DNA from 2 places in the Streptomyces sp. NBC_00237 genome. Region 2 is predicted to be linked to the other one. Evidence: riboswitches for the same ligand, from Rfam matches in the RefSeq annotation. Region 2 holds a riboswitch; the other holds the start of a gene.

Region 1 (5,268 bases), 1.5 Mb from region 2:
GGCCTTGATGACGGCCACGCCGCCGGCCAGCTTCGCCAGGCGCTCCTGGAGCTTCTCGCGGTCGTAGTCCGAGTCGCTGTTCTCGATCTCGGCGCGGATCTGGTTCACGCGACCGGCGACCTGCTCGCTGTCACCGGCACCGTCGACGATGGTCGTCTCGTCCTTGGTGATGACGACCTTGCGGGCGCGGCCGAGGAGGTCCAGGCCCGCGTTCTCCAGCTTGAGGCCGACCTCTTCGGAGATGACCGTGCCGCCCGTGAGGATGGCGATGTCGTTCAGCATGGCCTTGCGGCGGTCGCCGAAGCCCGGAGCCTTGACGGCGACGGACTTGAACGTGCCACGGATCTTGTTGACGACCAGGGTGGAGAGCGCCTCGCCCTCGACGTCCTCGGCGATGATCAGCAGGGGCTTGCCCGACTGCATGACCTTCTCCAGCAGCGGAAGGAGGTCCTTCACGTTGCCGATCTTCGAGTTGACGATCAGGATGTACGGGTCGTCGAGAGCCGACTCCATGCGCTCCATGTCCGTCGCGAAGTACGCGGAGATGTAGCCCTTGTCGAAGCGCATGCCCTCGGTGAGCTCAAGCTCCAGGCCGAAGGTCTGCGACTCCTCGACCGTGATGACGCCTTCCTTGCCGACCTTGTCCATCGCCTCGGCGATGAGCTCGCCGATCTGGGTGTCGGCGGCGGAGATGGAGGCCGTGGAAGCGATCTGCTCCTTGGTCTCGACATCCTTCGCCTGCTCCAGCAGAGCGGCGGAGACGGCCTCGACGGCCTTCTCGATGCCACGCTTCAGGGCCATCGGGTTGGCACCCGCGGCGACGTTGCGAAGACCCTCGCGGACCAGCGCCTGCGCGAGGACGGTCGCGGTGGTCGTACCGTCACCGGCGACGTCGTCCGTCTTCTTCGCGACCTCCTTGACGAGCTCGGCGCCGATCTTCTCGTAAGGGTCTTCGAGCTCGATCTCCTTGGCGATGGAGACACCGTCGTTGGTGATCGTGGGGGCGCCCCACTTCTTCTCAAGGACGACGTTGCGGCCCTTGGGGCCAAGGGTGACCTTGACGGCGTCGGCGAGCTGGTTCATGCCACGCTCGAGGCCGCGCCGGGCCTCCTCGTCGAACGCAATGATCTTGGCCATGTGAAGTGGTCCTCCCACGGGGTGGATTTCTCCGGACCGGGGGATCGGCGCCCGCGACGGACGGCTTCGCAATGCCCGGGATTCCGTACCCCGACACCTCTCGGCCTCACCGAACCTGGTCCAAGTTCTGTCACTCTCACTGGGAGAGTGCTAACGCCAATGATTAGCACTCGACCCATTGGAGTGCAAGGCCGTCCCGAAGGGATGTCGATGAGGGGCGGTGGTCGGGCGGCGGGTGGGCGCAAGCGGGTACCACAGATCCAGGGGGTTCGCGCACTCGGTACGCCCGGCGTACGCAGGCCGTACGCCGAACGCACCAAGGGCCCGTACCCCTGTGTCGGGATGCGGACCCTTGGTGCGTGAGTGCCGGTAAGTCTTGGTAGTGCGTCGGTGGCCGATCGCGCCGAGATCAGACGGCGAGCTTGACCATGTCCGCCTGCGGACCCTTCTGGCCCTGCGAGATCTCGAACTCAACTCGCTGACCCTCTTCAAGGGTGCGGTAGCCGTCCATCTGGATCGCGCTGTAGTGGACGAAAACATCCGCACCACCGTCGACCGCGATGAAGCCGTACCCCTTCTCCGCGTTGAACCACTTGACGGTGCCCTGAGCCATGCCTAACTCCCCTATTACTGGCCCTTGCGCGAGACCGCACTTCGCGACCCCGGGTCAGACCCCACCCGCCGACAGGAACGCGGTAGGTGTGCGCCGTAGCGCGTCGACCGCGGCTGAATGTATCCGCCCAACTGCCCTCTGCAACAGGTCAATCCGACGAGAATTCTGGGCAGGCTCGAACGCCCGGATCGGTCAACTCCCGTAATTCCAGGGCAAGTCGGGCCGGACATAGCGTGAACATCGGCGTCAAATCGCTCGAACACGCGGGCCGCATCTTGTCGCCTTCTCATATGCACATGGCATGAGCGGCGACCGGGGCTTCCCCTACTCTACCTCTTTCAACCATGCAGAATTGCCCCCTCCGCTTGTGAGCGGAGGGGGCAACTTGGGTTAACGCGGGGCGCGTTGAAGGAGGCCGAGTGCGCCCCCTGCGCGCAGGAGGCGAAGGATCAGCCGCCCGCGACGGCCGGGATGATCGAGACGCCCGCGCCGTCCGGAGTGGCCGTCTGAAGGCCGCTCTCGAAGCGCACGTCGTCGTCGTTCACGTACACGTTGACGAAGCGGCGCAGCTTGCCCTGATCGTCCAGGACGCGCGCGGCGATGCCCGTGTGGTTCTTCTCCAGGTCGGCGATGACCTCGGCGAGGGTCGCGCCCTCGGCGGCCACCTCCGCCTCGCCGCCCGTGTACGTGCGGAGGATGGTGGGGATGCGGACCTTGACGCTCATGGTGTTCGGCCTTCCTTGCGTACGTACGAATCGCTGACGGGTTTCTAGCGGGCCAGACCGGCGTCGCGGAACGCGTCCAGGCTCGGGCGGATGGTCGCGGAGGGCCCGGTCGTCGGGGCCACCGCGTCCAGCGTCTTGAGGCCGTCGCCGGTGTTGAGGACGACGGTGGTGAGGGTCGGGTCGAGCAGACCGGCCTCGATGAGCTTCTTCGTGACGCCGACGGTCACGCCGCCCGCGGTCTCCGCGAAGATGCCCTCGGTACGGGCCAGCAGCTTGATGGCGTCGACGACCTGCTCGTCGTTGACGTCCTCGACCGCGCCGCCCGTACGGCGGGCGATGTCCAGGACGTACGGGCCGTCCGCCGGGTTGCCGATGGCCAGCGACTTGGCGATGGTGTTCGGCTTCTGCGGGCGGACCACGTCCTGCCCGGCCTTGAAGGCGGTGGAGACCGGCGAGCAGCCCTCCGCCTGGGCGCCGAAGATCTTGTACGGCTTGTCCTCGACGAGCCCGAGCCTGATGAGCTCCTGGAGCCCCTTGTCGATCTTCGTGAGCTGCGAGCCGGAGGCGATCGGGATGACGATCTGGTCGGGCAGCCGCCAGCCGAGCTGCTCGCAGATCTCGTACGCGAGCGTCTTGGAGCCCTCCCCGTAGTACGGGCGGAGGTTGACGTTGACGAAGCCCCAGCCCTCGCCGAGCGGGTCGCCGATCAGCTCGGAGCAGAAGCGGTTCACGTCGTCGTAGTTGCCCTCGATGCCGACCAGCTCGCCCCCGTACACGGCGGCCATGACGACCTTGCCCTGCTCCAGGTCGTGCGGGATGAACACGCAGGAGCGGAAGCCCGCGCGGGCCGCGGCGGCGCCCACCGCACCGGCCAGGTTGCCGGTGGAGGAGCAGGAGAGGGTGGTGAAGCCGAAGGCGCGGGCGGCCTCGACGGCGATGGCGACGACGCGGTCCTTGAAGGAGTGCGTGGGGTTCCCGGAGTCGTCCTTGACGAACAGGCCGCCGGTGACGCCGAGTTCACGGGCCAGGTTGTCCGCCTTGACCAGCTTCGTGAAGCCGGGGTTCAGGCTGGGCTTCTCGGCGACGTCGGCGGGGACGGGGAGGAGGGGGGCGTAGCGCCAGATGTTGTCGGGGCCCGACTCGATGAGCTTGCGCAGCTCTTCGGGGCTTCCGGTCGGCAGCTCGTACGCGACTTCCAGCGGGCCGAAACACAGCTGGCAGGCGAAGATCGGGCCGAGCTCGAAGCGCTCTCCGCACTCGCGGCAGGACAGGGCGGCGGCGGGGCCGAGGTCGACGGAGGTAACAGTGGCTTCGGTGGTCTGCACAGCCATGATGGCGAGGTCCTTTCCTCATCTTCCCCGCGACGACTTTCGTACGCGAGACGGAATTGGCACCTTCCTGGCCTGACCTCGCGGTCGGCTGGGGGGTTGCCGGGACTTCAACGGGCCGTTTCCCTCTGTCCCTCTGGATGAGCGCTATGACTCCGGCGGCCGCAGCAGCGGTCCGGGTGTTTGTGTACGCGACGACCCCGACATGCACAGGTCGTCCGCGTTGTTCAAGACTGTAACCGAACCCCCGGACGGGTGTGCCAGACGTCCGGACCGCGAGATGGATCACAAATGTCGCCACGAGCAGACACGAATCAGACACGAGCAGAGGAGTGACGGGCGTGCTGGAAGAGGTGGAGCGCTGGCTTCAGGCGCGGTCCTGGTCGGCCGCCGACCGCCCGCTGGAGCAGCTCCTCGCCGCGAAGGCCGCCCAGGGCGCCGCGAGGCCGCAGACGGTCTCCGTGGTCCTGCCCGCCCTGAACGAGGAAGCCACGGTCGGCGAGATCGTCGCCACGATCCGCCGGGACCTGATGAGCCCGGCCGTCCCCCTGGTGGACGAACTCGTCGTGATCGACTCCGGCTCCACCGACCACACCGCGAAGGCGGCGGCCGAGGCGGGCGCGCGGGTGGTGCACCGGGACGAGATCCTGCCCCGCGTACCGGCCGTGCCGGGCAAGGGCGAGGTCCTGTGGCGGTCGCTCCTGGTCACCACCGGTGACATCGTCTGCTTCGTGGACGCGGACCTGAAGGAGTTCGACGCGTCGTTCGTGTCGGGCATCGTCGGCCCGCTCCTCACCGACCCGGGCGTCGACTTCGTGAAGGCGACGTACGACCGCCCGCTGGACGGCGCCACCGGCCAGGGCGGCCGGGTCACCGAGCTGATGGCCCGCCCCCTCCTCAACCTCCACTGGCCCCGACTGGCCGGATTCGTGCAGCCGTTGGGCGGCGAGTACGCGGCCCGCCGCTCCCTCCTGGAACGCCTCCCCTTCCCCGTCGGATACGGCGTCGAACTCGGCCTCCTCATCGACTCGCTGCACACGGTCGGCCTGGACGCGCTCGCCCAGGTGGACGTGGGCGTGCGCGTCCACCGCCACCAGGACGGCCAGGCGCTGGGACGGATGGCAGCCGCGATCTACCGAACGGCCCAGCTCCGCCTGTCCCGGGGTCATCTGATCCGCCCGGCCCTCACGCAGTTCGAGCGGATCGGCACGGCCTTCGTCCCTCGTACACACCCTGTGGACACGGAGGAGCGCCCGCCGATGCGGGAGATCGCGGAGTACGCGGAGCGGCAGGCGGCATAGCCGTACGGCCGCACTCGCACGCCGGGGGCGGCCGTACGCACGTTTGAGGGGAATCCGTACCGGCTAGGTTTCGCCACATGACTTCCCCGATCGACGCCGCACAGCCCCAGCCGGACCAGGCCCAGTCGGCCCAGGCCCCGTCGGACCAAGCCCCGGCCCCGTCC
Region 2 (5,268 bases):
GCTGACCGACGCCCCCCAGGTGCCGAAAGTGCCGCCCGGGGTCTGACCTATCACGGGGCCGGAGGCCCCCTCCCCGATGACCCCGACGACAGGGACGACCTCGGCGAGACCCCCGGCAACCGCACCGGTGACGCCCGCACCTGACCGCACCCGGCTGCGGATCTCCGCCCGGGTGCGCATCCTGCTGTGGCTGCTGCTGGTGATGGCGGTGGCGCTGGTCGCCGTCGCCACGACCACGCGCTCGATCCTCCTGAGGGACGTGGACAGCCGGATCAGCCAGCTGCTCACCCAGGAGACGGGGGAGTTCGCGAACTTCGTGGCACAGGGCGTCGACCCGGACGCCGGGGGGCGCTTCACGAACACCGAGCGACTGCTCGACGTCTTCCTCCAGCGCCAGTACTCCGATCCCGACGAGGAACTCCTCGGTCTGCTCCGCACCGGTGACCCGCGTCCGCGTCTCCTGCGCCAGTCCCGCGACTTCCCGCCGGGCACCGCCCTGCACCAGGACCCGGCATCCGTGACGGAGATCTTCGCGTCCGACGCCTCCTCGGGCACGCTGACGCGCTCCGAGGGAGAGGTGGCGTGGGCGAAGGTGCCGATCACGGCCGGCCCAGGAGGCACGGATCGCACGGGCCGGACGGAAGGGGCCTTCGTGGTCGCCTTCCACACCGACCGCGAACGGGCCGTCGCCGACGAGACGTTCCGCCTTCTCCTCGCGATCTCCGGGGTGGCGCTGCTGATGACCACCGGCATCGGCTGGGCGGTCGCCGGGCGGATACTCGCCCCGGTCCGGGTGGTACGGGCCACGGCCGCCCAGCTCACCGAGCAGGACCTCACCCGGCGCATCCCGGTGCAGGGCCGCGACGACATCGCGGCACTCGCCGAGACGTTCAACGGGATGCTGGACCGGCTGGAGCGGGCGTTCGCCGTCCAGCGCGAGTTCGTCGACGACGCGGGGCACGAGTTGCGTACGCCCATCACGATCGTGCGCGGGCATCTGGAGCTGATGGGCGACGACCCCGCGGAGCGCGAGGAGACGGTGCGTCTGGTCACCGAGGAGCTGGACCGGATGAGCCGCATCGTGGAGGACCTGCTGCTCCTCGCCAAGGCGGAGCGCCCCGACTTCGTGGCGCCGGAACCGGTGCAGGTCGCCGAGCTGACGGCGGACGTCTTCGTCAAGGCGCGGGCCCTCGGCGAGCGGGAGTGGGTGCTGGCGGAAGTGGCCGACGCCAAGGCCCTGCTGGACCCGCAGCGGATCACCCAGGCCATGGTGCAGCTCGCGCAGAACGCGGTGCAGCACACCCGGCGGGGCGAGCGCGTCGCGGTCGGCTCGTGCGTGCGCGTGCGGGCCTCGGGCGTACGGATCGAGCTGTACGTCGCCGACAGCGGGCCCGGGGTGCAGCCGCAGGACGCGGCGGTGATCTTCGAACGGTTCCGGCGCGGGACGGCCCGCAGGGGCGCACGGGCGACCGGGGCGGGCCTGGGCCTGTCCATCGTGCAGGCGATAGCCGAGGGTCATCAGGGCCGGGCCGAGCTGCGCCCCACCGAGGGAGGGGGCGCGACCTTCGCCCTCGTACTGGACGCCACGGCGCCCACGACGGAAGCGACACCGCACACGCCGTGAACGGTGCTGCGGAACAACCGTGAAGCGCGGATGACGGCTCCCGTCATCGTGCTGACGGCCCGTGATCCGGTACGGGACCGTCCTCCCGGACCACCTCGCCCGGCTCACCCGCGCCGACCTCGTCATCACCGCCGAGGGCGCCCTCGGCCGCGGCGGGGAGTTCCTCACCGACGCGACCGAACGGGCCCTGCGGACGATCCGGCTGGGCGTACGGACCACCCAGGCGCGCGTCCCTCAGACCGCGGGGACGCAACGGCCTCCCTCGGTGCGGTAGTTCCACTGGGCTCCGTCGGCGACGAGCTCCTTGACCGCGCCCACGAACCGCTCCACGTGCTCGTCCGGGGTGCCCGCGCCGAAGCTGACCCGGATGGCGTTCAGGGAGCGCTCGCCCGGCTCGGCCTCCGGCGCACCGCACTCGCCCGGGTCCTGCGGGTCGCTGCCGAGCAGCGTGCGGACCAGCGGGTGCGCGCAGAACAGGCCGTCCCGTACGCCGATTCCGTACTCGGCGGAGAGCGCGGCGGCGAAGTGCGAGCTGTTCCAGCCGTCCACGACGAAGGAGATGACGCCGACGCGCGGGGCGTCGTCGCCGAAGAGCGACAGCACCTTCACCGCGCCGACCTCCGCGAGGCCCTCGCGCACCGTGCGCACGAGCGCCTGCTCGCGCCGCACCAGCGCGTCGAAGCCCGCCTCGGTGAGCGCCTTGCAGGCGGAGGCGATCGCGTACACGCCGATGACGTTCGGCGAACCGGCCTCGTGGCGGGCGGCCGTGGTGTGCCACTCGACGTCCACGCCGCCGTCCGTGCGCCGTGCGACCTTCTTCGACGCGCCGCCGCCCGCGAGGTACGGCTCGGCGTCCTGGAGCCAGTCGGCCCGCCCGGCGAGCACGCCCGAACCGAACGGCGCGTACAGCTTGTGGCCGGAGAAGGCGACCCAGTCGACGTCCAACTCCTGGACGGAGACGGGGTGGTGAGGTGCGAGCTGCGCCGCGTCCAGCACGATCCGCGCGCCGTGGGCGTGCGCGGCGGCGGCCAGTTCGCGCACCGGCCAGATCTCACCGGTGACGTTCGACGCGCCCGTCACGCACACCAGCGCCGGACCGTACGGGTCGCGGTCGGCGAGGGCCCGCTCCAGCGTCTCGACGGCCTGGGCCGGGGTGCGCGGGGCGTTCAGGTACGTCACGTGCGCGTCCTGCCACGGCAGCAGCGACGCGTGGTGCTCGGTCTCGAAGACGAACACCTGGCAGTCTGCGGGCAGTACGGCGGCCAGGAGGTTCAGCGAGTCGGTGGTGGAGCGGGTGAAGACGACCTGGTCGCTCTCGCGGCAGTCGAGGAACTCGCGCACCGTCACCCGGCTGTTCTCGAACAGGTCGGTGGAGAGCTGCGAGAGGTATCCGGCGCCGCGGTGCACGCTGCCGTAGTACGGGGCGTACGCGGCGACGTCGTCCCACACCCGCTGGAGCGCCGGGGCGCTGGCCGCGTAGTCGAGGGCCGCGTACGTGACTTCGCCCCCGGTGACGAGCGGCACGGCCACGTCCCGGCCGAGGACGGGCAGCGGCGCATCACAGCAGGGCTCGGCGCAGTCGGCGGCGCAGACGGCGGCCGGGGAGGAAGCGGTGGTGACGGTGGCGACGGGCGATGCGGGCATGGCGAAACTCCTGGCAGGACAAGGCGGAATGGCTTCAGTGATGCCCGTACGACAGAAACTGACGAAGGCTCAATTGCCTTGCCGCGTACGGGAGTTGCCTCAACGCTCCGGATACAGGTGTGCCCGGTGCGGAGGTGAAGGTGAAACGGGGCCGACCGGCCCTATCGCATTCGCTTGCTCACGAGACTGCTCCCTTGAGGACCAGGACCCCAGGGGCGCGCCACTCCGAGAGGAGTGCGCAGGGGTCCGCGCTTGCCGTAGACCTCGCTGCCTACGACCTGGTCTTCACCCGGGGCACCCCGCCACGGACGGAGGGTTGCCGGACAGCGGGCCGGGGCCGTAGTCGCTGTCACTCATGACCTGGTCAGCATCCTGCCACACGAGGGATCACATGCAAGAGCGCAGTCCGGTTTCTGAGACATCCGGACTGCGCTCTGCGTCACACCTGGCGGCTGTCGGACGTGGCTGTCCGACGTGGCTGTCAGGCGTTGCTGGCGGCCACCCACCGCTCCAGCGCCGCCTGCGCGCTCCCGGAGTCCAGGGACTCCCGCGCCTTCTCGATGCCCGCCGCGATCTCTTCGGTCAGCGATCCGCCACCCGGGTTGAGGGCGACCAGCGCCGCCGCCGTGTTGAGGAGGACCGCGTCCCGTACGGGACCCTTCTCCCCGGCGAGGAGCCGACGGGCCACCTCCGCGTTGTACGAGGCGTCCGCACCGCGCAGGGCCTCCACGGGGACGAGTTCCAGGCCCACCTCGCGCGGGTCGAACGCCTCCTCGCGGACGGCCCCGTCCCGCACGACCCAGACCCGGGACGTCGCCGTGGTGGTCAGCTCGTCGAGGCCGTCGTCGCCCCGGAAGACGAGCGCGGAGTTCCCGCGTGCCGCGAGGACGCCCGCGACGATGGGGGCCATCCTGGCGTCGGCCACGCCGACCGCCTGGGCGCGCACCTGCGCCGGGTTGGTGAGCGGGCCCAGGATGTTGAAGGTGGTCTGCGCGCCGAGCTCCTTGCGGGCCTTGGCGGCGTATCGCAGGGCCGGGTGGAACTTCACCGCGAAGCAGAAGGTGATGCCCGCCTCCTCGGCGACCTCCACCACCCGGCGCGGCGTCAGGTCCAGGTTGACGCCCAGCTTCTCCAGCACGTCGGAGGAGCCGCTCGCGGAGGACGCGGCCCGGTTGCCGTGCTTGACGACCCTCGCGCCCGTACCGGCGATGACGATGGCCGACATGGTGGAGATGTTGACGGTCTTGGCGAGGTCGCCGCCCGTGCCGACGATGTCGACGGTGGGGCCGGGCACCTCGATGGTGTGGGCGTGCGCGTACATCGCCCGTACCAGACCGGTCACTTCCTCGACGGTCTCGCCCTTGGCGCGCAGGGCGACCGCGAAACCGGCGATCTGCGCGTCGGTGGCCTCGCCGGACATGATGCGGTCCATCGCCCAGGCGGTGTCGTCCGCGTCGAGGTGCTGGCCGCGCAGCAGGGGGTTGAGGATGCCCGGCCAGCTGCGGGCCGCCACGCTGTCGCCGCCAACTGGGGTCACAACGTTCATGGTCCGCTCCAGGGTCCACGCGCCCGGCGAAGGGCTTGCCGATAGGGATGGGAACACCCTATCCAGCCCCGGGACGCGCGAAGAGCCCCGTCCGGGGTCCGGACGGGGCTCTTGCGGTGGCGAACAGTCGCGGTTCAGTTCAGGTGAAGGTGAACCGCTCGGGGATCAGTGGTGGCCGTGGCCGCTGGTGATCTCCTTGTACTCCTCGGCGGTGGGCTTGGCGATCTGGTTGCCCTCGCCGTACATGCCCTTGCTGAGCTTGACGCGCAGCTTCTCGGCCGGGCCGACCTTGCGCTCGACGCCGTTCTCGTCCACGGAGGGGCCGACCTCGGCCGGCGCGTACTGCTCGTGCGCCGTGAGCGTGTGCAGGGCGCCCTGGTTGAGGGGCTCGTGCACCTCGACGAACTCACCGTGCGGCAGCCGCTTGATGATGCCGGACTCGCGTCCGTGCAGC

The links. Region 2 has a riboswitch for S-adenosylmethionine ahead of OG897_RS09685 (aminotransferase class V-fold PLP-dependent enzyme). Riboswitches for the same ligand answer to the same signal wherever they lie in the genome.
Region 1: it holds a riboswitch for S-adenosylmethionine, as region 2 does, so the genes downstream of both, thrC (threonine synthase) here and OG897_RS09685 (aminotransferase class V-fold PLP-dependent enzyme) in region 2, are expected to answer to the same signal.

Annotation. Positions count from the first base shown of each region.
Region 1 covers NZ_JAPEMT010000001.1:697,560-702,827, reverse strand. Annotated here, with positions in the region: gene groL (chaperonin GroEL) at 1-1,137, opposite strand, end outside; gene OG897_RS03030 (cold-shock protein) at 1,547-1,750, opposite strand; gene OG897_RS03025 (MoaD/ThiS family protein) at 2,200-2,475, opposite strand; gene thrC (threonine synthase) at 2,520-3,806, opposite strand; SAM riboswitch class I at 3,822-3,950, opposite strand; gene OG897_RS03015 (glucosyl-3-phosphoglycerate synthase) at 4,145-5,104, shown strand.
Region 2 covers NZ_JAPEMT010000001.1:2,188,213-2,193,480, reverse strand. Annotated here, with positions in the region: gene OG897_RS09695 (cell wall metabolism sensor histidine kinase WalK) at 203-1,624, shown strand; partial or broken gene OG897_RS40805 (glycerate kinase) at 1,764-1,898, shown strand; gene OG897_RS09685 (aminotransferase class V-fold PLP-dependent enzyme) at 1,859-3,268, opposite strand; SAM riboswitch class IV at 3,512-3,629, opposite strand; gene trpD (anthranilate phosphoribosyltransferase) at 3,750-4,814, opposite strand; gene OG897_RS09675 (cytochrome bc complex cytochrome b subunit) at 4,980-5,268, opposite strand, start outside.